One region of the Lactobacillus sp. VURO6/B1 (VP7) genome, then DNA from elsewhere that is predicted to be linked to it. Evidence: predicted binding sites of a transcription regulator. Region 1 holds the regulator's gene; each other region holds the start of a gene.

What was found. Region 1 encodes NrdR, which represses ribonucleotide reductase genes. Its sites were predicted from a motif close to ACACNATATATNGTGT; they were not measured.
Region 2: ACZ2M0_RS06510 (deoxynucleoside kinase) is a predicted target of NrdR. The motif match lies at 4,992-5,007, and genes of this name have one in related genera.
Region 3: nrdJ (ribonucleoside-triphosphate reductase, adenosylcobalamin-dependent) is a predicted target of NrdR. The motif match lies at 5,639-5,654, and genes of this name have one in related genera.

Annotation. Positions count from the first base shown of each region.
Region 1 covers NZ_JBVOWJ010000012.1:47,578-55,622, reverse strand. The annotation lists gene ACZ2M0_RS07845 (DeoR/GlpR family DNA-binding transcription regulator) at 1-299, shown strand, start outside; gene polA (DNA polymerase I) at 554-3,232, shown strand; gene mutM (DNA-formamidopyrimidine glycosylase) at 3,245-4,075, shown strand; gene coaE (dephospho-CoA kinase) at 4,072-4,689, shown strand; gene nrdR (transcriptional regulator NrdR) at 4,676-5,143, shown strand; gene ACZ2M0_RS07820 (DnaD domain protein) at 5,146-6,507, shown strand; gene dnaI (primosomal protein DnaI) at 6,517-7,416, shown strand; gene thrS (threonine--tRNA ligase) at 7,736-8,045, shown strand, end outside.
Region 2 covers NZ_JBVOWJ010000009.1:101,139-109,183, forward strand. The annotation lists gene ACZ2M0_RS06480 (NCS2 family permease) at 1-173, opposite strand, end outside; gene ACZ2M0_RS06485 (Cof-type HAD-IIB family hydrolase) at 400-1,191, shown strand; gene ACZ2M0_RS06490 (amino acid ABC transporter substrate-binding protein) at 1,188-2,042, opposite strand; gene ACZ2M0_RS06495 (amino acid ABC transporter ATP-binding protein) at 2,043-2,696, opposite strand; gene ACZ2M0_RS06500 (amino acid ABC transporter permease) at 2,715-3,356, opposite strand; gene ACZ2M0_RS06505 (deoxynucleoside kinase) at 3,598-4,287, opposite strand; gene ACZ2M0_RS06510 (deoxynucleoside kinase) at 4,300-4,950, opposite strand; gene ACZ2M0_RS06515 (ABC transporter ATP-binding protein) at 5,648-7,276, shown strand; gene ACZ2M0_RS06520 (hypothetical protein) at 7,494-7,859, shown strand; gene ACZ2M0_RS06525 (hypothetical protein) at 7,984-8,045, shown strand, end outside.
Region 3 covers NZ_JBVOWJ010000009.1:4,352-12,396, forward strand. The annotation lists gene ACZ2M0_RS06045 (DEAD/DEAH box helicase) at 1-342, opposite strand, end outside; gene ACZ2M0_RS06050 (exodeoxyribonuclease III) at 416-1,243, opposite strand; gene ACZ2M0_RS06055 (D-2-hydroxyacid dehydrogenase) at 1,570-2,580, shown strand; gene ACZ2M0_RS06060 (pyrroline-5-carboxylate reductase family protein) at 2,670-3,437, opposite strand; gene ACZ2M0_RS06065 (aldo/keto reductase) at 3,451-4,314, opposite strand; gene ACZ2M0_RS06070 (YjjG family noncanonical pyrimidine nucleotidase) at 4,378-5,088, opposite strand; gene ACZ2M0_RS06075 (hypothetical protein) at 5,282-5,467, shown strand; gene nrdJ (ribonucleoside-triphosphate reductase, adenosylcobalamin-dependent) at 5,726-7,960, shown strand; gene ACZ2M0_RS06085 (DUF4430 domain-containing protein) at 7,997-8,045, shown strand, end outside.

The sequences.
Region 1 (8,045 bases):
TCACTTCTTCACTTACTGGCGCGTTAACTAACGATTTACTATCCAGACTCCGTTTTGATAAAGCATTTTTTGGAATGAATGGTGTTGACATTAATAATGGATACACAACACCACAATTTGATGAAGCAATAAAGAAGCAACTGATCGCAAAAAGAACTTCACAATCTTTTATATTAGCTGATTCTAGCAAATTTGGCGTATCTTCAAATGTTCAGGCACTAGAGTTAAAAGATGCGATCCTAATTTCTAATGATAATGACTCTCAAATTGCTAAAGAAACAAAGATTATTTGTCCGTAACTAAAACATAAAAGTTAATTAAGATTATATTTAGTAGAAACATCAAACCTAACAGAAGTTTGATGTTTTTGTTTAAAGAAAGTTCGAGTAATCCTATACAAAAAGCATAATAAGCTAAAACTAAGTAATTAATCTAAAGAAGACAAATGGTATTTAACCTGTTTGTTATAAAAACAGTATTGTGCAAGATCCGTGCAAAAACTGTTAAAATGGTAGTTGAATAAAGAAACTTGGTTTAATTGTAAGGAGATCTAATGGCTGATAAAAAATTACTTTTAATTGATGGTAATTCAGTTGCCTTTCGTGCTTTTTATGCACTATATCGCCAACTTGAAAATTTCAGAAATCCTGAAGGATTGCATACTAACGCCATTTACACATTTAAAAATATGCTTGATGTCGTCTTAAACGATGTCGAGCCTGACTATGCTTTGGTTGCTTTTGATGCAGGAAAAACTACCTTTAGAAATAAGATGTATGCTGACTATAAAGGCGGCAGACAAAAGACCCCGTCAGAATTATCTGAACAACTGCCATACATCCAGGAGCTTTTGCATGACTTAGGCTTGTCCACATACGAACTTGATAACTATGAAGCAGATGATATCATTGGCACTTTTGTCACTGAAGGAGAAAACGCGGGCTTTAAAATTACTGTGGTCACAGGAGACAAAGATTTAACCCAACTAGCTTCACCTCAAACAACAGTTATGGTTACTAAATCTGGCGTTCTTAATTTAGAGTCATATACACCACAGCACATGAAAGAAGTTAACGGTGTTACTCCAACTGAATTTATTGATATGAAAGCATTAATGGGTGATAATTCTGATAATTACCCTGGTGTAACTAAAATAGGACCCAAAAAGGCTTCACAACTTATCCAAGAGTATGGTTCTGTAGAAAATCTTTATGATCATATAGGTGAAATGAAACCTTCTAAAATGAAGGAAAATTTGATTAATGATAAAGATAAGGCTCTTTTAGGCAAAAAATTGGCCACAATTGATCGTCATGCTCCTTTAACCATTGGAATTGATGATGTTAAAAGGAATCCTATTGACTATCAGAAATTGCGTAGATTTTATGAAAAGATGAATTTCCGTAAATTTTTGAGTGAACTAAATTCGGATGGAGAAAGTCAACCACAAGATCAGTCTGAAAAGGCAAATGCTAAAGTTGTTGACTTTACTGAGCTTAAAGAAAATGATATCAATAATTTTGCTGTTACTGGTGGACAAACTATTACTTTTTATTTAGGGATGCTTGGTGCTAACTATCATTTAGCCGAGTTTGTTGGCTTTGCTTTAAAAATTGATCAGAAAATATATGTTAGCCGCAACGTTGAGCTCTTGAAGGAAAATAAACTTAAGAACTTACTTGAGAGTGATAAAATTTCTAAAAATGTGTTTGACCTAAAACGGACAACTGTAGGTTTGAATCGATTGGGCATTCAGGCCCGCAGCATTGATTATGATATGCTACTTGCTTCATATTTAATCAATAACGAAAATAATTCGGATGATATGGGCGAGATATGCCGGATGTACGGTGATAATTCAGTTAAAAGCGATTATGATGTATACGGCAAAGGTAAAAGCGTCCATATTCCAGAGGACGATCAGGTGTTGTTTAACCATTTGGCCGGCAAAATAGCTGCAATCGAGAACTTAAAAGATACTCTGCTAGCTAAACTAAAAGAGCACGAGCAGGATGATCTTTATGCTAACATTGAAATACCGGTTGCAAGAGTTTTATCTGTCATGGAAATTAATGGTATCAAAGTCCAAGCTGATACTTTAACGCAGCTGCAAGATGAGTTTGCTGTTGACCTTAAAAAAATGGAACAACAAATTTATGATGAGGCCGGTGAAGAATTTAATATTAATTCACCTAAACAATTAGGTCATATTTTGTTTGAAAAGATGGGCTTGAAGCCAATTAAAAAGACCAAGACTGGCTATTCAACTTCTGTTGATGTTTTAAACCAGTTAAAGGATGAGAATCCTATTATTGAACAAATCTTGACTTACCGACAGATTGCTAAAATCCAATCTACCTATGTCAATGGCTTGCTAGATGTTATCCAAAAAGATGGTCGGGTTCACACCAGGTATTTACAAACCTTGACCGCTACTGGTCGCTTGTCCTCAGTTGACCCTAACTTACAAAATATCCCTACCAGAACGGAAGAAGGAAAGCAAATTAGAAAAGCTTTTGTGCCTAGTGAACCAGACGGTTATATTTTCTCATGTGATTATTCTCAAATTGAATTGCGAGTCTTGGCACAAGTTTCCGGTGATGAACAGATGCAGGAAGCTTTCAGAACAGGTTATGACATCCACGCTCATACTGCAATGCGCATTTTTCATCTCAAATCAACCGATGAAGTGACTCCGTTAATGCGGCGCAGAGCTAAAGCTGTTAATTTCGGTATAGTTTATGGCATTTCTGATTATGGCCTATCTAAAAACCTTAATATTAGCCGTAAAAAAGCTAAGGAATTTATTGATAATTACTTTGAGCAATATCCGCAAATTAAAGATTATATGGATAAAGCAGTACAAGTAGCCCGTGAAAAAGGTTATGCCGAAACAATTATGCATAGAAGACGTTATTTGCCTGATATTCATGCCAAAAATTATAACGTCCGTTCATTTGCCGAAAGAACAGCCATTAATTCGCCAATTCAAGGTTCTGCTGCAGATATTATCAAGATTGCGATGATCAACATGCAGAAAAAGTTGGATGAATTGCATTTAAAGACTAAAATGGTGGTTCAGGTGCATGATGAATTGATTTTTGATGTACCAAAGGATGAATTAGAAACAATTAAAAAAATTGTACCGGAAGTTATGCAATCCGCTGTGAGACTTGATATACCTCTTGTAGCTGACTCTGGATATGGTCATAACTGGTTCGATGCTAAGTAAGGAGTAATTTTAATGCCCGAAATGCCGGAAGTTGAAACAGTCAGGCGGACTCTTCTTCCTCTTATCAAAGGGAAAACAATCAAAGAAGTAACTGTATGGTATCCTAAAATAATAACTGGCGATGCAAAAGAATTTGCCAGACAATTGGCAGGTAAGAAAATAGTAACAATTGATCGTTATGCTAAATATTTGCTTATTCGTCTCAGTGACAATTTAACCATTGTGTCGCATTTACGCATGGAAGGTAAATATCGTTTAGTCAAAATAAATACAAAAAAGGATAAACACGACCACGTGCAGATCATTTTTAGCGATAATTCTGCTTTGCGCTACAATGATGTGCGTAAGTTCGGGCGCATGCAGCTGATTAAAACGGGAACCGAAAAAGAAAAAACTGGTATTGGCAAATTAGGTGCTGAACCCAACTCAGCAGCTTTTACTGTTTCTTATTTACAAACTGGTTTAGCCCGCAAAAAGAAAAATATTAAAAACACACTTCTTGACCAATCTATTGTTGCAGGCCTGGGCAATATCTATGTTGATGAGGTTTTGTGGGAAACAAAAATTCACCCGTTAAGTCAAGCCAATACCATTCCGACAAAAAAAGTGGCACAATTGCACGATAATATTAATTCGTTAATAGAATTGGCAATTGCTGAAAGAGGTACTACGGTTCATACTTACCTGGATGCAAACGGTAAGACAGGTGGTTTTCAAAAAATGTTGCAGGTTTATGGTCATAAAGGTGAGCCATGTGTACGGTGTGGTACGCCTCTTGAGAAAATTAAAGTAAATGGACGAGGTACGACATTTTGTCCTAAGTGTCAGGTGATTTATAAATGACAAAAATTTTAGGCTTAACCGGTGGAATAGCCAGTGGTAAAAGCACTGCGGATGTTTTTTTTAGAGAAAAACAAATACCGGTTATAGACTGCGATCAAATTGCTCACGATATCTTAAATAATGGCGAAAAAGGTTATGAACTAGTATTAAAGCAGTTTGGAAAGAGCATACTTAAGTCGGACCAAACTATTAATCGTTCAGCGTTAGGACAGATAGTTTTTGATGATGAAAAACAGCTTAAGACCTTAAATAGAATTACCCATCCGTTGATTTTTCAAGAAATACAGGCTAAAATTGCGCTAAACAACCCGAGCAAAAATTCTTTGGTTGTTGTGGATGCACCAGTTTTGTTTGAAGCAAATGGTCAAAAATATTGCGACTTTACCTTATTAATTGCAATACCTGAATCTCTGCAAATGAAGCGGTTAATGTTAAGGGATAATTTAAGTAAAGGTGCTGCTTTGAAGCGCATTCGTAGTCAGATGCCCTTGTCCCAGAAAGAGAAATTAGCTGATTTTGTGATTAATAATACTGGTACAAAGCAAGATCTGAAATCCAAATTAGAACAGTTGCTTCTTGAAATAAAAGGGGAGGACTTATATGGAATGTCCTAATTGTCATAAAAATGCATCAAAAGTCATTGATTCACGTCCAAGTGATGAAAATCGCGCAATTAGACGTCGGCGTGAATGCGAAAACTGCGGCTTTCGTTTTACCACGTTTGAACGAGTTGAAACTACTCCTTTACTAGTGATTAAGAATGACGGTACTCGTGAACCTTTTAATCGTAAAAAAATTTTGCATGGCGTGATGGCAGCTGGTCAAAAGCGGCCAATATCAAGTACACAATTTGAAGAACTAGTTGACCATGTAGAAAACAAAATTAGACAACAGGGGATTAGCGAGATTTCTTCGAAAAAGATTGGTCAACTGGTAATGGATGAGCTGGCAAAAATTGATGATGTTGCCTATATTCGTTTTGCTTCCATCTATCGTGAATTTAAAGACATGTCCAGCTTTATGAAAACAATGGAAGATATGATTGCAAAAAGGGAAAAGGGTAATTAATTATGTTTGAGACAAATGATCCCAAACAGCCGTTTTTCATTACCAATCGGGTGGATATTTTTCCTAAAGATTTGCGCATATTAATTAAACTGTATCAACCGCTAATTAGCTCCCTTGCTTTGGCAGTCTATTTAAGTTTGAATGAAGATTATAATGCACAGGCAATGCTTTCTGATGCTAAGGGAATCTATACTCTTCAAGAACAGACAGATTGTGATATAAAAAAATTATTTGGTGCGTTGCATAAGCTTGAAGCTGTTGGTTTGATTCAAACGAAACTGCTTGACAACCAAATTATGGGTCATGTTTTGTGTTTCGACCTTAAAAATGTTCCGTCAAGCAGTGAATTTTTTTCAACTTCTCTTTTAGCAAGTTTGTTAAAAGAAAAAGTTGGTATAACAGCTTTTAATAAATTAAGTCACGAGTTTGCCAGAGAGACTAAACAAAATCGGAGTGAATTAAGTGGCATCAAGGAAGCACCCAATATTTCTGCTTCCTTTATGGATGTTTTCCATTTATCCGATCAAGAAGCAATAGATCCTTCAATTGAGGTTAAGGAAGCAGCTCGAGAGAATAATTATTCTGCAAGCGATTATGCTACTGTCAATGATCAAGATAAGATTGACTGGGATTTTATGAAACAGCAATTTGAAATTTATCAAATAGCTGGTAGCGAAATTGATCAGAACAAAGAGGCTATTCGGGCAGTTATGCGCATATATGGGCTTTCAGAACAAGAATTTGTTGACGAGGCAATACCTTGCTTGCATGGTGACTATCATTTAAATATGAGGGAAATCAAGCAAACTATTGCTAACAGCATTCATGGTAGCGATACTCGCAGGCATTTGCAAAACAAGGCTAAAATACCTGACAAATTTGATAATAATGGCCAATTAAATCAGGAAGAACAAAAATTATTGCAAAAAGCTCAGACTGATACTCCAGCACAGTTTTTATATCATTTAAAAACTGAGAAAAACGATTATGTTGATGCTAGTGAATATCACGTGTTGGATAGCCTATATAACGATAAGGGAATATCAGCGGAATTACTTAATATTCTGACATATGCTTGTTTAAAAAGTGGCCCCAATATTTCATTTCGTTTAGCAAATAAAATTTTGCATGATTGGTTGCAGCACGGTGTTAAATCTGGTAGTGAGGCCTTGGATTACATGGACAAAAGAAAAAAGGCACAAGAACAAAGGCAAAGCAAGCGGTATAACCGGTTCGCTCCCAGAAAAACAGTTGAAAAGGGCACTGATTGGAACAAACAAAAGCCAAAAGTAAAATCTGATGTCTCAAGTGTGGAGTTAAAAGAATTTTTCAAGAATTTTGAAGACAAAAATGGCATGAAGTAGGTGAAATAAATGCAACCCATTAAAAAATTTATGGTTAAAGGACAAACAGCTAAAGCAGAAGACGAGAGTACCGCTAAAATTAAGCAAAAAGTTTTGGCTGAGCCGAAAGTGCAACAATTTATCAGTCAGCACCGAGCACAACTTAATGACAGTATAATTGATAAAAGTTTAGCTAGTCTCTATGAATTTTATCTGAGTCAACATAAAAAAGATCCTGTAACCAAAGGATATTATCCAGATTTGATAATGAATAAAAATGCCATTAGTCTTAAATTTGTTCCTGAAGACAGTAAACTGATTCATGACCAGGAAATTAATATTAAAAAGCACTTGCGTTTAATTAACTTACCCGAAGGTTTGCATGATGTGCGCTTAAGTCAAATTGAAATGACACCAGAAAGAGCCGAGGTAATGACTGCTATTCAGCGTTTTTTATATCAATATTCTCAAGATATCCACCAAAAGGGTCTTTATTTATCCGGTAATTTTGGCATTGGTAAAACTCATATTTTAGCAGGACTGGCAAATCAAGTAGCTGCGATGGAAAAATATGTTGTTTTTCTGCACGTTCCAACATTCATTGCCAGTTTGTCCAGTCATTTTAATGACAATAGTTTACAAACTGAAGTACAAAAAATTGCTAGTTCTGACTTGTTAATACTGGATGATATAGGTGCAGAAAATTTAAGTCAATGGTCGCGAGACGAGGTCTTAGCAGTAATTTTGCAGGCACGAATGGACAATATTTTGCCAACCTTTTTCTCATCTAACTTTGCTATGAATGATTTGGAAGACCATTTCAAGGAAACTAAAAGTTCAATTGAACCAGTAAAAGCTGCTAGAATAATGGAAAGAATACATTCTTTAGCAACGGAAATAGTAATTTCTGGACCTAATCGGCGTCACTAAGCTATAAAAGATGCAGAATAATTTAATTTTTTAATGAAAATATACTTGCATTAAAAATTTATTGGGTTATAATTAACTCCAATGAATGAACATGTTGCAAGACGGTTCAGAGAGAAAAGCGTTATTCTGAAAGCTTTCATTAGTATTTGCAATCCACTCATTCATACCTAAATTTTGATAATGGGTTAGATTCCGTTAACAATCTATAACGAGATAGTTCAATATTTTGAACTAAATTTTGGGTGGAACCACGTTAATTAACGTCCCGGTGCTTAATTGCACTGGGATTTTTTATTTTATTTAATTTTTGGAGGAAAAAATGAGTTTTTCGATTACTTTGCCTGATGGCTCAAAAAAAGATTTTACTGAAGCTGTTTCAATATCTGATTTAGCACATGGTATTGGTACATCTTTAGGAAAAGCAGCTCTTGGTGCAAAAGTAAATGGTCAAATTGTTGCTTTAGATCACAAGTTGAATAAAAATGCAGAAGTTGCAATTATTACTGACAGAGATGAAGAGGGTTTAGCAATTCTGCGTGATACAGTTGCATTTGTTCTTGAAGCTGTTGCTAAGAAAGCCTATCCTGAGATTCATTTTGGTGAACATGGAACTGACGACGAAGGTTTTT
Region 2 (8,045 bases), on a different contig from region 1:
AAAGCAGTGGCTGTAAAAACTGCACCTTTATTCATGCCACTGGCTCCCAGAACACTAGGATTAACGAATAAAATGTATGACATACTGATAAAAGTTGTTAATCCAGCTAGAAATTCGATTTTAACACTGGTTTTATATTTATCGAGTTGAAAATAACTCTTTATAAAGTTCATCTAACCTCTCCCAAAATTATTGTTCGCGTTTTATATCAAAATCAACGCCTACAATAGTTTATCATTCATTTAAAACAATGTAAACCCGAATTATATTAGCGAAAAAGCCATAGAATAACTATAATTTTTAACTAAGTACATTCGGCTAAGAATTGACCAACTAATGCTTTAATCGGTAAAATGAACATAGGTCAGTAGTAGATTATGCATACTGTTAGGAGAAAAAATGGGAATACTAATTTTTTCGGATATAGATGGCACATTAATTAACTCAAAGCAAGAAGTAACACCGAAGACTAAACTTGCTATTCGTAAACAAATTATTAAAGGCAATGTGTTTGTACCAGTTTCTGCACGTATGCCTAAAGCAATTATGTCGGTTGTGGGAGAAATTACCAAATCATGTCCAATGGTAGCCTACAATGGTGCTTTGGTTTTAGATGAAATGGGTCATATCCTTGATTCGCATTTTATGTCTTCTTCAAAAGCTGCCAAAATATGTTCTTATATCGAACGTAAAAATAATGGCGTTGTGTGGAATGTCTATAGTAACGACAACTGGTATTATTTCCCAGGTAATAATAATGGTTTGGTTGAAAATGAGGAGAAAATTGTTAAATTTAAAGCTCAACCTAGCTCGATTACTGAAATAGAGCAACTCAAAAATGTACATAAAATTTTGCTCATGGGAACGCCAAGCCTATTAGATGCTACTCAAAAAGAACTAAGGCTGCTTTATCCAGAACTCTATATAGTAAAATCTGCTGCAAATCTATTAGAGGTCGTTGTTAAACGAGTTTCTAAAGGTCAAGGAGCAAAAGTAATAGCCCAGGCCTTTGGTATAGAACTAAAAAAGTGCTGGGCTTTTGGGGATAATTATAATGATGAAAAAATGCTTCAATCAGTTGGCCATCCTGTAATAATGGGGAATGCACCGCAAGATTTAAAAAAGAAATTTAAAACTACTTTAGATAACAATCACGATGGAATAGCTGCAATACTTGACAATTTAAATTAATCTTTTTTAGTTTGAAGTAAAGGAGAGTCGGCTTTGTTGCCAAACCATTTGTGATTAATCTTTGTTAAAGTGCCATTTTTTGCCAGCTTTTCTAAGGCGTAATTAATCTTCTTATGCATTGTTAAGTCGCTTTTTCTCATGCCTACGCCAAATTCTTCTTTAGGGAATGGACTGTCAATTTCGGTAAAATTTTCCGGGTGTTTTTGCCGAGAAATATAATAATTCGCATATGTGCTGTCTATCAGCAAACCTTGGATACGGCCTGCATTTAGGTCTATAAATGCATTAGTGAAGGAATCATAGAGAATCGGGTCTTGATTTTTAATATGATTTTTAAAAACTTTCGGATATATCATTACGTCATTATAGCCGGAAGAGCCGGTTTGAACGCCCAAAGTCTTATTTTTCATTGCGGCAATGGCATTAATTTTGTTCTTTTTAAGACTTACTAATACTTGAGAAGTATATAGGTAAGTCTTACTAAAACTTACCTTAGCTTCACGCTCGGGATTTTTGCTAAAACCATTCCATATAAGGTCAATTGTGCCGTTTTTTAATTCGGTAGTATTCATGGACCAGTCAATTGTTTGAAAACTGACGTTAATACCATATTGTTTAAAAACAGCATTTGCGAGATCAACGTCGTAACCAATTAACTGACCATTTTTTTGCCTAAAGTCCATGGGCACAAAAGTATCATCTACACCAACTGTAACGTAGCCACGTTGCTTGATATGAGACCAGTTGTCAACTGCGTTAGCTTTTCTATTAACTGATATGCCACTGCAGGCAGAGATAAATAAAGTACAGATGAGCGTTATTATGAGGGTTAAGAGGCGCTTTGTTTTCACTTATATTACCTTCTTATCATCTAATGCTTTTACTTTGAATACCTGATCGGCCACTTGGCTGGCAAATTCCATGTCATGAGTGACAATAATTTGCGTCATGTTGTTATTATTTTTAAGCTTTAAAATTATTTCTCCGACTTTTGTTCTTAAAGCAGGATCTAAAGCAGAAGTGGGTTCGTCATAACATAGAATATGGGGTTCCATTGCTAGAGCACGTACAATAGCTACTCTTTGTTGCTGACCTCCAGAAAGCTGATAGGGATAGAGCTGTTCTTTACCCGTTAAATCTAGTTGTCCAAGTAACTTTCGCGCACGGGTTTGTGCTTGATCTGCACTTTCTTTTAAAACTAGTGTTGGTGCCAAGGTAATATTTTCGATTACAGTTAAATTGGGAAAAAGTTCATAGCTTTGAAAAACGACTCCGATAATATGACTTTTACTATCAGGAGCGGCCGGATCAAACTTTTGCCCATCCCACAAAAAATCACCGGAATCAATTTTTTCTAAACCACTTAAGCAGCGCAACAAAGTAGTTTTGCCTGCTCCAGATGGTCCTACAATGGCTAAAATTTGTCTGTCAGGAATAGTTAAGTTTAACTTGTTTAAAATCGTACGAGAGCCAAATTTTTTAGTAATGTTTTTAAGTTCTAGCATAGTATTATTTCCCCTAATTTACTTCCACTTTGCAAAATTGTGTTCAATTTTTTTCAGCAAAAATGATGCGATACCTGTCATTAATAGATATATTATACCGACTATCACTAAAGGAATTAGCGTTACATCTCTTGCTGTAGCAACATTGCCAGCACGTAAGAGTTCACCCAACCCAATTACATAGACTAAAGAAGTATCTTTAACTAAGTTGATCACTTCATTGCCAATTGAAGGTATAACTATTTTGCTGACCTGAGGAATAATAATATGGGTCAGTGTTTGCCAGTAATTTAATCTTAAAACGCGAGCACTTTCGTATTGACCTACAGGGATTGATTGAAAGCCACCACGGAATATCTCAGCAAAATATGCCGTATAGTTTAAAATAAAGGCGAAAAGTGCTGCATCATAGCGCTCAAAAATGATGCCGACTATAGGCAAACCATAGAAAATAAAAATTAATTGCAGCAGAAGAGGAGTACCCCGCATAATCCAAATGTAAAATTTTAAGATTAATCTTAAGGGCTTAAAATGCGAAAGCAAGCCTAGGCTGACTATAATTCCCAAGGGAATAGAAACAATCAAAGTCCAAAAGAATAAAATTAATGTCATCTTTGCACCTGAAATTAAAGAGGGCATAATTGAAAGGATATAGTTCATTTTTTCTCCTTTTTACTGAAATTAATTTGATTAGAGAGGCTAATAGGGCAACTCTTTTGATACTAGCTAAATTATATAAATTGATTAAAAAAATATGTGAAAAAATATATGTTTTAATCATAACATAGTTTTCGAAATTTTATTTAAACAATATGGAAATTTGTAACTTGCTGATAGTTAATTTTGATAAACATTACATGAAAAAAGCCACTAGCTGTAGCTAATGGCTCTTTAAAATGGTTTATGGTTGCTCAATTTGAATATCTGTTGGTTTATCCCAAGAGTTAGGTAATTTACCCATTTCTTTTAGCTTGGCAACGATTTGATCAAGTACAACTTCTCTAGCATGGTCATCAGTCATGAAGTCTAGCTTGTCACCATCTATTTCCATTTTAGGAGAGTAATCGTATTTTTCATACCAGGGTTTGTAGTAACGCAAAAGTCTCTTATAATAATCTTCCAGCGTCGCGTCATAACTCAGCTGTTCGTATGGTCGACCACGTTTTTGAATCCTTTTAATCATAGTGTCATATGAAACCTTAATATGAACCAGAAGATCAGGATTTTTCTTTGGCATGTGCTTAAGTTCGCCCATCATATTATTGAGCAGTTCATAATATGTATCAACTTCTTCTTTGGTAGCCCGACCAATGTCTGCATTCATTTGGAAGAAAAGGGCATCTTCATAAATTGAACGATCAAGAACGTTATTATCATCAGTTAATGCATCCTTGATACTACGAAAACGAGTATTTAGGAAAAATACCTGAAGTAAGAATGCATACTTTTTAGGATCGGCATAAAAAAGTGGCAGAACAGGATTGTTATCGACACTCTCATAAAATGGTTTGGTTCCTAAATACTTAGCTAATATACTGGTTAAACTGGATTTACCGGCTCCAATTGGCCCGCTTAAAACAATAACTGTCATCACGTTCCTTCTCTATTCTAAATTGCCTATTGCGTGCAATTTGTCATCAATCTGACGTAAAACTTCTTTTTTGGCATCTTCATCGCAGATAAAATCGTATTTATCCCCGTCGATTTTAATCTTAGGAGATGCATCATAATTTTCATACCATGGTTCATAATACTTAATTAACCTGGCATAGTAGTCTTTTAAACTAGGATCAGTACTGATTTGTTCAAATGAACGTCCACGTTTTTTAATGCGTTTAAGCATAGTATTCAGGGAAACATGAATGTAGATTAGTAAATCGGGTTTTTTGCTAGGATTGCCCGGCGTGTCTTCCATCATATTTTCTAGCAAACTATCATATATTTTAAATTCAGTAGGGTCTGCCACTTTACTATCTGCATTCATTTTGAAAAAGAGTGCGTCTTCATAAATCGAACGGTCTGAAACACTGTTTTTCTCTCGGATTGCCTGGTTGATTTGTGCTAAACGATGGTTAAGCAGATAGATATTAAGCAAAAAAGTATAGCGTTTCATGTCTTGGTAATATAAAGGAAGAACAGGATTATTATCTACTCCCTCGTAAAAAGCTTGTGTACCTAAGTGCTCAGCTAAAATACTAGTTAAACTGGATTTACCGGCTCCAATTGGCCCACTTAAAACAATAACTTGGATCACGTTCTTTCATAAATACAATATATAGATTCTTATTTAGTTTAATACGAGATATAGTGGTATACAAGCAAAAAGTAAATTAAAATTTTAATCAAAAAGTCAAGTAATTTTGTATAATACAGAATAAAAAATTAAGTATTCAAGTAAATAATTTAATGCCAAAATTAGATGTTACACGTGAAACCAAAAAATCTGACTGATAAATCTTAATTAATTATTTGGCAGAGGATTGATGCCGATATTATTCGGTGTTAAGCCCTTTATGCTGTACTTTGATTCTTTCGATTCTGTGATAAATAAAGTAGTCAATAATTGCTCGTTTTGATTGCATTAAGTATGATAAGCGATTTTGCAATTATAGAACGAATTATTTTGTTTTTTAAAGGCTCGAAAAAGTTGCAGTTGATATTTATATACTGTTGCGATGGGAAAAATTCTAAGAATAAAAATTAAAAATAAATTGTTTTAATGTTAAAAAAGATATAAGATAGCAAGTAAATTATAAAATTATTAGTAAATCACGGAAATAAGAGCGCATAACTGATATCTTGAAAAGATTTTTATCTTTAGATAGTACGACTCGTACTGTGAGTAGCAGTGACGAACTTTTTGAAGAAGTAATGCAAATATATCTTATTTATTAAGCCAAATTCATTTTAGTATTAGCTTTTAAAACAGGCATTTAATTAGGAGATAGATAATGGAAAATTCTCTAACAAAATTTTCGCTTTGGACTTACGTTAAACGTAATTCAGGTATGTATGTCATTCTGGCCATTTTCTATTTCGGGCGGAATTTGGCACAAACTGCTGCCAGCATTTTTAAAGGTAATGCACTTACTGCTTTGACTCAGCATAATTTAAAGGGCTTTATGATTGATACAGGTTTAAACTTGCTAAGTTGGGGCTTTTTTCTGATTTTCTTTTTTTGTAGTTCACGGTATTCCGCTGTAATCATCAAGGCTGTCGATAATTCCATTAGGAACGCATTGGCCCATATAATTGGTCGTCAAGAGTATGAAGACTTCAACAAACACACGGAAGCTGACTATGTTTCTTGGTTTACTAACGATATTAACCAAATTAATCAAGATGGCTTTTTCAGTTTAGAGCAAACATTTAGCAGTGCACTCTTAGGCATTATTGCCAGTGTCATCCTGTTTTCTTACCATCCACTCTTATTTGTAACCACTTTGGTTTTTGCTGTTGTTATGATTTTATTTCCCCGTCTTTTTAAGAAAAAGTTGGAAGAGTTGTCGCAAAAACAAAGCAGGCAAAATGAAGTATTAACGGCAAAAATAACTGATGTTCTTGAGGGTTTTGTCAATCTGCTCACACTTGGTCAGCAAAAATTGCTCAATAAAATAGTTCTTGCGGCATCAGATAAGACTGGACAGGCTCGGGTTAATTACATTACGGAAATGTCCTTTTCTAATGCACTGATTAACCTGATTAGTGTATCTGCTCAAACTATTTTAACTGTTGAATCCGGATATCTGGCCTTTCACAATCAGATTCCAATTGGTGCTATTTTAATTGTTGGTTCAATGTCTGGGAATGTCTTTGGCAGCTTGACAGAAATCAGTATTGATCTAACTTCAATTCGGGCAGTTCAGCCTATTTTTGACAAATATAATAAACTAGCTAATGTGCAGAAGAAGACAGGGGACAAGGATGTTGCTCCTTTGACCCAGCAAATTGCATTTAGCAATCTTTCATTCAGCTATCCCAATAATGACAGACCTATTTTAACAAATGTTGTCGGCAGCATTAAACGAGGCGAACGCGTGGCCATTGTTGGTCCGTCTGGTTGTGGCAAGTCAACCCTGGTAAAATTAATCGGTGGTTTGTTAACAGATTACCAAGGTTCACTTACTTGGGATAATGATGAATACAACGAACTTAATTTTAGTTCGCTGCACAAGCAGATTGCTTACATTGACCAGTCTGCCTATATTTTTGACGGCAGTCTACGCTATAACATCACTTTAGATCGGAAGACAACTGACAAAGAAGTTAATGCTGTAATTACGCGCGCTGGTCTCGAAGAGTTTGTTGCTGACAGTGCCAACGGTCTTGACACTGTTTTAAAACACGCCGGTAACAACATTTCGGGTGGACAAAAGCAACGAATTGCACTGGCACGGCAATTGCTGGGTAATCCGCAAGTTATCTTAGCCGATGAAATTACTTCAGCAATAGATGAAAAAGATGGCCAGAAAATTGAACAAAGTCTGCTTGATTTGGACAACGTCACTTTAGTCTATATTTCCCATCACTTGCGACCTGAAATTAAAAAGCAGTTTGATCAAGTAATAGAATTGGGATGATAGAATAATACTTCTTTTATCAACCAATTAAATAAGCTGTGAAACCCTAATCTTTTAGATTAGGGGCATAGTGTTTTTTGCAGATACGGTCAATGCAGATACTCTTAAATGCAAATGCAGCTATTACCTAAAATTCTGCAGAAATAAGCGGTAAAATTGATTGTTTCTTAGGAAATATAATATTTCCACGCACCGCCTTTTAAATGGAATGATAAAAATGAATGATGAACAATTTTTTAAATTAAGAAAGATGCTAGATCTTTTTAAAAAACAAGCTCCGACAGCTATTATTGAAGAGAATGTAAATAGCATTGAAAATTATAAGGCAGAATCTGCTGATGAGTATAATAGAGCAAAAAGATATCTTGGCGAAAATAATAACTCGTTTAAATTTTTTCATGTAAGTGTGGCTTCAGCAAAAGATTTCTTGTGTTTATTGAACTTGCTGGGTGCAATACATGCAAATTTTAATATACGTTCAAAGCCTTTTATAATAGAAGGAGAAGAAAGCAGTAAGTCGCTAAAAAAAGAGAACGACTATTTAACAATTGGATGGAATGTTTTTCAAACTATGAATTTATAATAGTTGATTTTGATGAAACTGCTTTAGACCAGGATCAATATTACGGTTAATTTCATTAATTCATAAAAGGCAGTAGAGTTATGAAATGACCCCCAAATTTAGGACAAATTTGGAGGCTATTTTTATGACTAAATTATCTAAACAAGATAAAATTAAAATCTATCATCTTTGGTATGATTATCAAAT
Region 3 (8,045 bases), on a different contig from region 1:
ACCGTTTTTAGAGGTGATTTTAACGCTTAAATTGGGAATTTTTAACAATTCACGGAAAACTTTAGGGTTGTTAAATCCTAAGTAGTCACCTGTAATTAAAGTACCCGTAATATTTCTTTTAGCCAAATCAGCCATGACTACTTTAAACGGAACAAGCATATCTTGAGTAATAAAAGCCACTGCCCAGGTAAAACTTTGGCAGCTAAGAAGCTCTTGACGCAGCGTCAGCCAGATATTCTCCTGTTTGTTATTTTGCAACAGTTTTGGTCCTAATAATTCATGTCCTGGATAGCTGGGATCATACAAACCGTTAAGAATGGCATCCTGCAAAGGCTCATTCATTCAACATCACCTCAAAGCTATTTTACACAAAAGAAAAAGAAACCCAACCCTTTGGATCTCTTTTTATTACTATTTATAAATCTATTTCCAATAAAATTGGGCAGTGATCGGCGCGCTCCCCAGTATCCATCATCTCGGAACGCTTGACCTTATCAGCAATTCTATTGCTTGTCAGCCAATAATCAATTCTCCAGCCTGAATTATTAGCCTTAGCAGTCCTTACACGTTGAGCCCACCACGAGTAAACTCCTTCAACGTTGCCATTAACTTTTCTAAAGGTATCTGTGAAACCGGCCTTAAGCATTTTAGTAAAATCGGCTCGCTCTTCATCGGTAAAACCAGCTGAATGATGGTTAGTGTCCGGGTGTTTCAGGTCAATTTCATGGTGAGCGCAGTTGTAATCACCGCTAGCCAAAACCGGCTTTTCCTGATCCAATTTTTGCAAATAGGCAGTGTATTTTTCATCCCATACTTGCCGTTCACTTAAGCGCTTTAGGCCATTACCTGAATTTGGCGTATAAACCTGGGTCACAAAATACTCAGGAAACTCCAACGTAATAATTCTGCCTTCATGATCCATTGGCTCTGGTGCACCAATCACAGGATAAGCTACTTTAGGCTTAAGTTCTTTTTTGTATAAAAACATAGTACCGGCATATCCTTTACGAGCTGGTTCTTCTGATGAGCGCCATACTATATCATATTCTGGAAACTCCTTGGTTAATATTTCCAAGTGTTTTTTGGTAGGTCCAGTTGAGCGCAATTTTGTTTCCTGGATTGCGACAATATCGGCATTTTGAGCATGTATTTTTTCTAAAACCTGGCGTGTTGCCACGGCACGTGAGGAAGTTCCTGTTAAAGCTGCATTAAGTGAATCAATATTCCACGAAATTAAGATCATTTTCTTCTCCTTATTAATCATTTCTTTCATTATATAGTTTTTTCACTGGGACTCAAAACTTCTATTATTTTTTTCAGTATTATTTTTTTAGCGGTATTAGGTATTCTTATTAAATTTGCTGTTATATTTTTCACTACCTCAGTAAAAAATAATTGTAATTTTTTTGTTTTGCTATAATCCCTTGTACAACATAAATGTAAGCGATTACTGATATAGCAGTATTTTTAAAAAAATAATTTTTTCACATTTTTATATTTTTCAATCACGTTAAGCAAGTGTATAATAGCACAAGAGACAACAATAATAATCTTTGGAGGTTAGATTTTATGACTAAAATTTATGCTTACGCCATTCGTAAAGATGAAGAACCTTATGTTCATGAATGGAAAGAGGCTCACAAGGATGTTGATGTTGATTTCACTGATCAACTTCTCACCCCTGAAACGGCTGAATTAGCTAAAGGTGCTGATGGTGTTGTAACTTACCAGCAACTGGATTATAAGGCTGATACTATTGAGGCTTTAGACAAATTAGGTATTCACAACTGGTCAATCCGTAACGTTGGTATTGACAATATTGACCTAAAGAAAGCTAAGGAATTAGGCTTTAAGATCACTAATGTTCCGGTATACTCACCAGATGCCATCGCTGAACACGCTGCTATTCAAGCTGCCAGAGTTTTGCGCCAAGACAAGGTTATGGACGAAAAAGTTGCTAAGCATGATCTGCGCTGGGCACCTACAATTGGTCGCGAAGTACGTGACCAAACTGTTGGTGTTGTAGGTACTGGTCATATTGGTCAAGTATTCATGAGAATTATGGAAGGCTTTGGCGCTAAGGTTATTGCCTACGATATCTTCAAGAACCCAGAATTAGAAAAGAAGGGTTACTACGTTGATGACTTAGATGAACTTTACGCTAAGTCTGACGTTATTTCACTTCACGTTCCTGATACTCCAGAAAATGTTCACATGATTAACGATGATTCAATTAAGAAGATGAAGGATGGCGTTGTTATTGTCAACGTTTCCCGTGGACCATTAGTTGATACGGATGCAATTGTTCGTGGTCTTGACTCAGGTAAAGTTTTTGGCTTCGTAATGGATACTTACGAAAATGAAGTTGGTATTTTCAACAGTGACTTCAGTTGTAAGGACTTTCCTGACAAACGTTTAGCTGACTTGATTGCACGGCCAAATGTTTTGGTAACTCCACATACAGCCTTTTACACTACTCATGCTGTTCGTAACATGGTTATCAAGGCTTTCGACAACAACTTGAAGCTAATTAAGGGTGAAAAAGCTGATACTCCAGTTGATTTAGACAAAGAGTTTTAGTCTCTAAACTTATTTTCCCTTCTTAAATACACTTTATTGTCAAAAAAGACATCAGATAAATTTATCTGATGTCTTTTTAATTGATTATTTTAATTAGCAGAAGCATTTATTGCCTGAATCAGCGCGTTCCTAAACCCTTCTTCTTCAAGTTTAGTTACGCCTCTAATTGTCGAACCGCCCGGCGTTGTAACTTCATCTTTTAACTCTTCGGGCAATTTTTTACTAATGAGTGCCAACTTACTAGTACCTAAAAGCATCTGGTTAATTATTTCGTATGATTCGGCTCGGTTAACTCCATTCTGTACTGCGGCATCACTGAGAGCTTCAACCATTAAATCAACATAGGCAGGCGTGCAACCGGCTACAGTACCATATATGCCCAGCAAATTTTCAGGTACAACGTAAACTGCTCCCATTTGGGTAAAAATATTTTTGACAGTAGTGATTACTGCCGGCTTTTCATCAGGTATAAAGCTGGCAACTGTAATACCTGCACCGATTTGTACCGGTGTATTGGGCACTATTTTGCCAAAAGAAGTTTCTGCTGGCAGCTTTTGATTAATTTGAATCAGATCGCCACCGCCAGTTGACAGAATAATGCCGTGATATTTTTGACCTAAATTTTTGATGATTGTTTCAGTGGCAGATCCGCCTACCGCTACTATAACTGCTTGACAAGCATTAAAGTCCTCATAATTATTAATCAAGCTTAAGTGACGTTCAGCTGCCATTTTTTGCGCAGTGTGATGGCGTCCACCGTCAAAAACATAAATGTCTTCACTAGGATTTTGGGCATTCAACAAGCCCTCAATAATTGCAGAGCCAATTTTACCAGCTCCAATAAAGCCAATTTTCATCAACAAGCACCTTTTAAAAATCTGTTTGGTCTGGATCATTTGCTACTTGAGCTGCTCCATGCAAACCATCAAGTTTTGCCATATCAGCCTCAGTAATAGTAAAGTCAAAGACCCGCAAATTAGCTTCAAGGCGCTCGCGATGAACTGATTTTGGTAGTGGAACGAAACCATGTTGCAACGACCAGCGTAATAAAACTTGTGCTGGACTCTTATCATAATGCTGCGCAATAGAAACTACCGTGTCATTAGCAAACAAACCACCTCTACCTAGTGGTGAATATGCTTCGCTCAGAATACCAAGTTCTTTATTATAAGCCGTCACGTCTTCTTCCATATCACTAGGGTTAAGATAAATTTGATTAACGGCAGGACGAATCTTAGCAGTTTTCAGAAGTTCATCTAAGTGCTTACGCCTAAAGTTAGAAACGCCAATTGCGCGAATTTTTCCTGCTTGAACTGCCTCTTCCATTGCCTGCCAGCTTTCCGCATTCAATTCAGCCCAGTGATCACGCACCGGAGCCGGATTAGGCCAATGGATTAAGTACAAATCAAGATAATCTAAATCCAGTTTAGTTAAACTTTCATCAATTGCTGCTTTAGTTTTCTGGTAACCGTGATGATCATTCCACAACTTAGTCGTCACAAATAAGTCACGCCTGTTAACTCCACTTCGTTTAATGCCCCGGCCAATGCTTTCCTCATTGCCGTAGGCAGCAGCAGTATCAATTAAGCGATAACCGAGACTCAGCGCATCCTCAACGGTTTTTTGAGCAACTTCACCATCAGGAGTTTGCCAAGTTCCCAGTCCGATAACTGGGATTTTGACGCCATTATTTAATTCATAAGTGTCATTTAAAGATTGAATTTTGCTAGTCATATTTTTCACCTCTCACCACTATTATACCGAACTGAACTATACTTCTACAGCAAAAGATAGCAATTATTGCGGCTGTTTTTGAAAGTCGCTTTTTAGTAAAGTTACAAATTGCGGATAAGTGGTTACTTCATATAGCGGATGCAGGTTCATCTTATTCTTGCGCCTGCGGTGGTTATACCAAATGCTGTCAAAACCATATTTTTCTGCTCCTAATATGTCTGACTGCAGTCCGTCACCAAAAAAGACTGTATCTTCAGGACCAATATTGGTGTGAGCAAAAAAGTAATCAAAAATCCGAGTATCAGGCTTAGAAAAACCAGCTTCTTGCGATGTCACAATTAAGGAAAAATAATCCTTAATTCCCGCTAATTGTAAACGATGCCTTTGCATAAAGGTCTCACCGTTGCTTAAAACCGTCAAGCAATAATTTTGTTTACGGGCATACCGCAAAGTATCCGTAACTCCCGGCAGCAACTTGTACGACTCACCAAAATAAGAGCGATATTCATTCATTATTGCTAAGCCATCAACTGTAATACCCAAATTTTCTTTAATAAAATTGGTAAAAGCCATTCTACTCAGCTGCTCATAATTGATCTTGCCTTGTTCCAGCTTACGCCACAGTCCTTGATTATATGCATGGTAATCACGTTGCATCTCTTCAGTTAGCTGCCAGTGATGTGCTTTAAAGAGACTATGCAATGCAAAACTTTCCGTGGCAGCAAAGTCAATCAAAGTATCATCAACATCAAAAATTATTTGTTTATAACGCAAGCAATTTCTTCCTCTCCAAATATCCCTAAGAATATAATGCGTATTCACTAAAATTAGTGTGGAGATTCATTATAACAATATTTCACTGATAAAGAACATAATTAACTATTTTTAAATTTTGTTTACATTGCTACTGCTATTTCAAAAAATAAGATATAATATCCCTTAATTTAAGCAAAAGGAGTGATTGGGCATGTTTACATTATTATTGATTTTGTTTCTCATTTGGCTTTTGGTCAAAATGGGAATTGGGATTGTCAAAATCCTATTTTTCCTTTTAGCTTGTGCTCTTGCTTTCTTTTTCTTAATTCACTTATTCATTCCTGCAATTATTTTTCTGGGCTTAATCTTCCTTTTCTTCGCAGCAGTCAGGCATTAGTTTTACTTTAAAAAAATAAAGATATATTCAAGCATAATAAGTACTAGATTCAACTTATTGTGCTTTTTTGTTGCTCTGAATTCTATATGTTTTTTTATTACCCTCTATAACTTACTCGCACATCATTTAATGCTTTTCTCTTGTGTTTGAGAGTAAACTTTGCTCTAGAAAATACAAGATATTGTGGTATAGTTCTAATTGTAGCCATAGATGATGTGTCTGTGGAACAATTTGCTAGTTTAAGGAGTAACTTTGAATATGAAAAATACGAGCATAACCTTAGATCAGGGTTACATTGATCAAGTGAAACAAAATGTCACTCCCCATTGGGGAGAGCTTGGCTGGGTTACTTATAAAAGGACCTATGCCAGATGGCTTCCTGAAAAAAATCGTTCCGAAAATTGGGACGAAACGGTTAAACGCGTAATCGAGGGCAACATTAATTTGGATCCCCGTCTTAAAGATTCTCCTTCGACAGAAGTAGTCAACGAATTAACAAACGAAGCTAAGGATTTATTTAAACTGGTTTACGGCCTTGGCGCAACGCCTTCTGGTCGTAATCTGTGGGTTTCTGGTACAGATTACCAAAAGCGCAATGGTGACTCTTTGAATAATTGCTGGTTCATAGCTATTCGTCCGCAAAAATACGGTGACAGTCATATAGTTCCAGATTATTTAAATCAAGATCAAGAAGCAGTTTCAATGCCTTTTTCATTTCTTTTTGACGAATCAATGAAAGGCGGCGGCGTTGGCTTTTCTGTTGTCCAAGATAATATTAGAAAGATTCCTGCAGTTGATAATAAAATTGACTTGACAGTCGTGATTAACAAAAAGAGTGCCTCATACGCAGATTCAATTAAGCTGGGTGCAACGGACAAAGACGAATGGATCAAGCAAAACGATGGTAAATCAGATTATATTTATTATAATTTGCCCGATACCCGTGAAGGCTGGGTTTTAGCTAACGCTCGCTTAATCGACGTGCACTTTAACCAAACCAATTCTGAAAATAAGACCAAACTGGTACTCGACATCAGCAGAATTCGTCCTTACGGAGCTAAGATTCACGGCTTTGGCGGTACAGCTTCTGGTCCTATGCCGTTAGTGGAAATGTTTTTCGATATTAACAACATTATTAACAACCGGGTCGGCGGCAATTTAACTTCTGTTGATTGTACTGACATTTGCAACTTAATTGGTAAAACAGTCGTTGCCGGCAACGTAAGAAGATCAGCAGAACTGGCTTTAGGCACTAGTACTGATCAAGACTTTATCGCTATGAAACAGGATAAAGATAAACTCTACCACCACCGCTGGGCCTCAAATAACAGTGTGGCAATTGATTCTAACTTTGATGAATATGAACCAATTGCTAACGGCATCAGAGAAAACGGTGAGCCTGGAATAGTTAACCTTGACTTATCTCGTAATTACGGCCGGATCATTGACGGTTATCAAAAAGATATTGACGGTGATGTTGAAGGTACTAACCCTTGTGGAGAAATTTCCCTGGGTAACGGTGAACCTTGCAACCTGTTCGAAGTATTTCCATATATTGCAGAACAAGAAAATTGGGATCTGAAAGACGTTTTCAGATTAGCGACTCGCTACGCCAAACGTGTAACCTTTAGCGACTATGACTGGGAAATTTCCCGTAACATCATTTATAAGAACAGGAGAATTGGTGTTTCAATGTCAGGTATCCAGGACTGGTTGTTAAATGACTTGGGTCACCGCGTTGTTACCGGCTTTGAAGACAGCATTGATGAAGAAACTGGTGCAAAGATTAAGAAGCCAATTTATGATCCTCAGGGAATTAAAATGGTTACTGATGCTTACCAAGCCGTCATCGATGCTGATAAAGAATACAGTAAGATTTTAAAATGCAACGAATCAATCAAGCACACAACTGTTAAACCTTCAGGTACTGTTGCCAAACTGGCTGGAGCTTCTGAGGGAATGCACTTCCACTATGCCGGTTATCTCATTCAAAGAATCAGGTTCCAAGCTTCTGATCCTCTGCTTAAAGCACTGGACGCCTGTGGTTACTACTCAGAACCTGATATTTATTCACCCAACACAACATGTGTTGAGTTTCCATTGCGTGCTGCTCACGCCGACAGCAAGAACTTTGCTTCAGCCGGCACGGTTTCAATTGAAGAACAGTTTGCAACGCAAGCATTCCTGCAAACTTACTGGTCAGATAATGCAGTCAGTTGTACCGTTACTTTCCAGAGCGACGAAGGAGACAAGATTACGTCACTCTTTAAACAATACCGTTATGTAATTAAGTCAACTTCACTGTTGCCATACTATGGCGGTTCACTCAAACAAGCGCCAAAAGAACCAATCGATAAAGAAAAATACGAAGAAAGAAAAGCCCAGATTACCGGTGATGTTGCTCAAGTCTTTGCCGAGCAAAATGATGATCAAAAAGACTTGGAGTTAGTTGACCAAACTGACTGTGAATCCGGTGCATGTCCTGTTAAATAAATTATTTAAATAATTTAAGTAGGCGAAATTTTAATCATGAAAAAAAGCAAGTTACCAATTATTGCTAGTGTTGCAGCCATTTTTG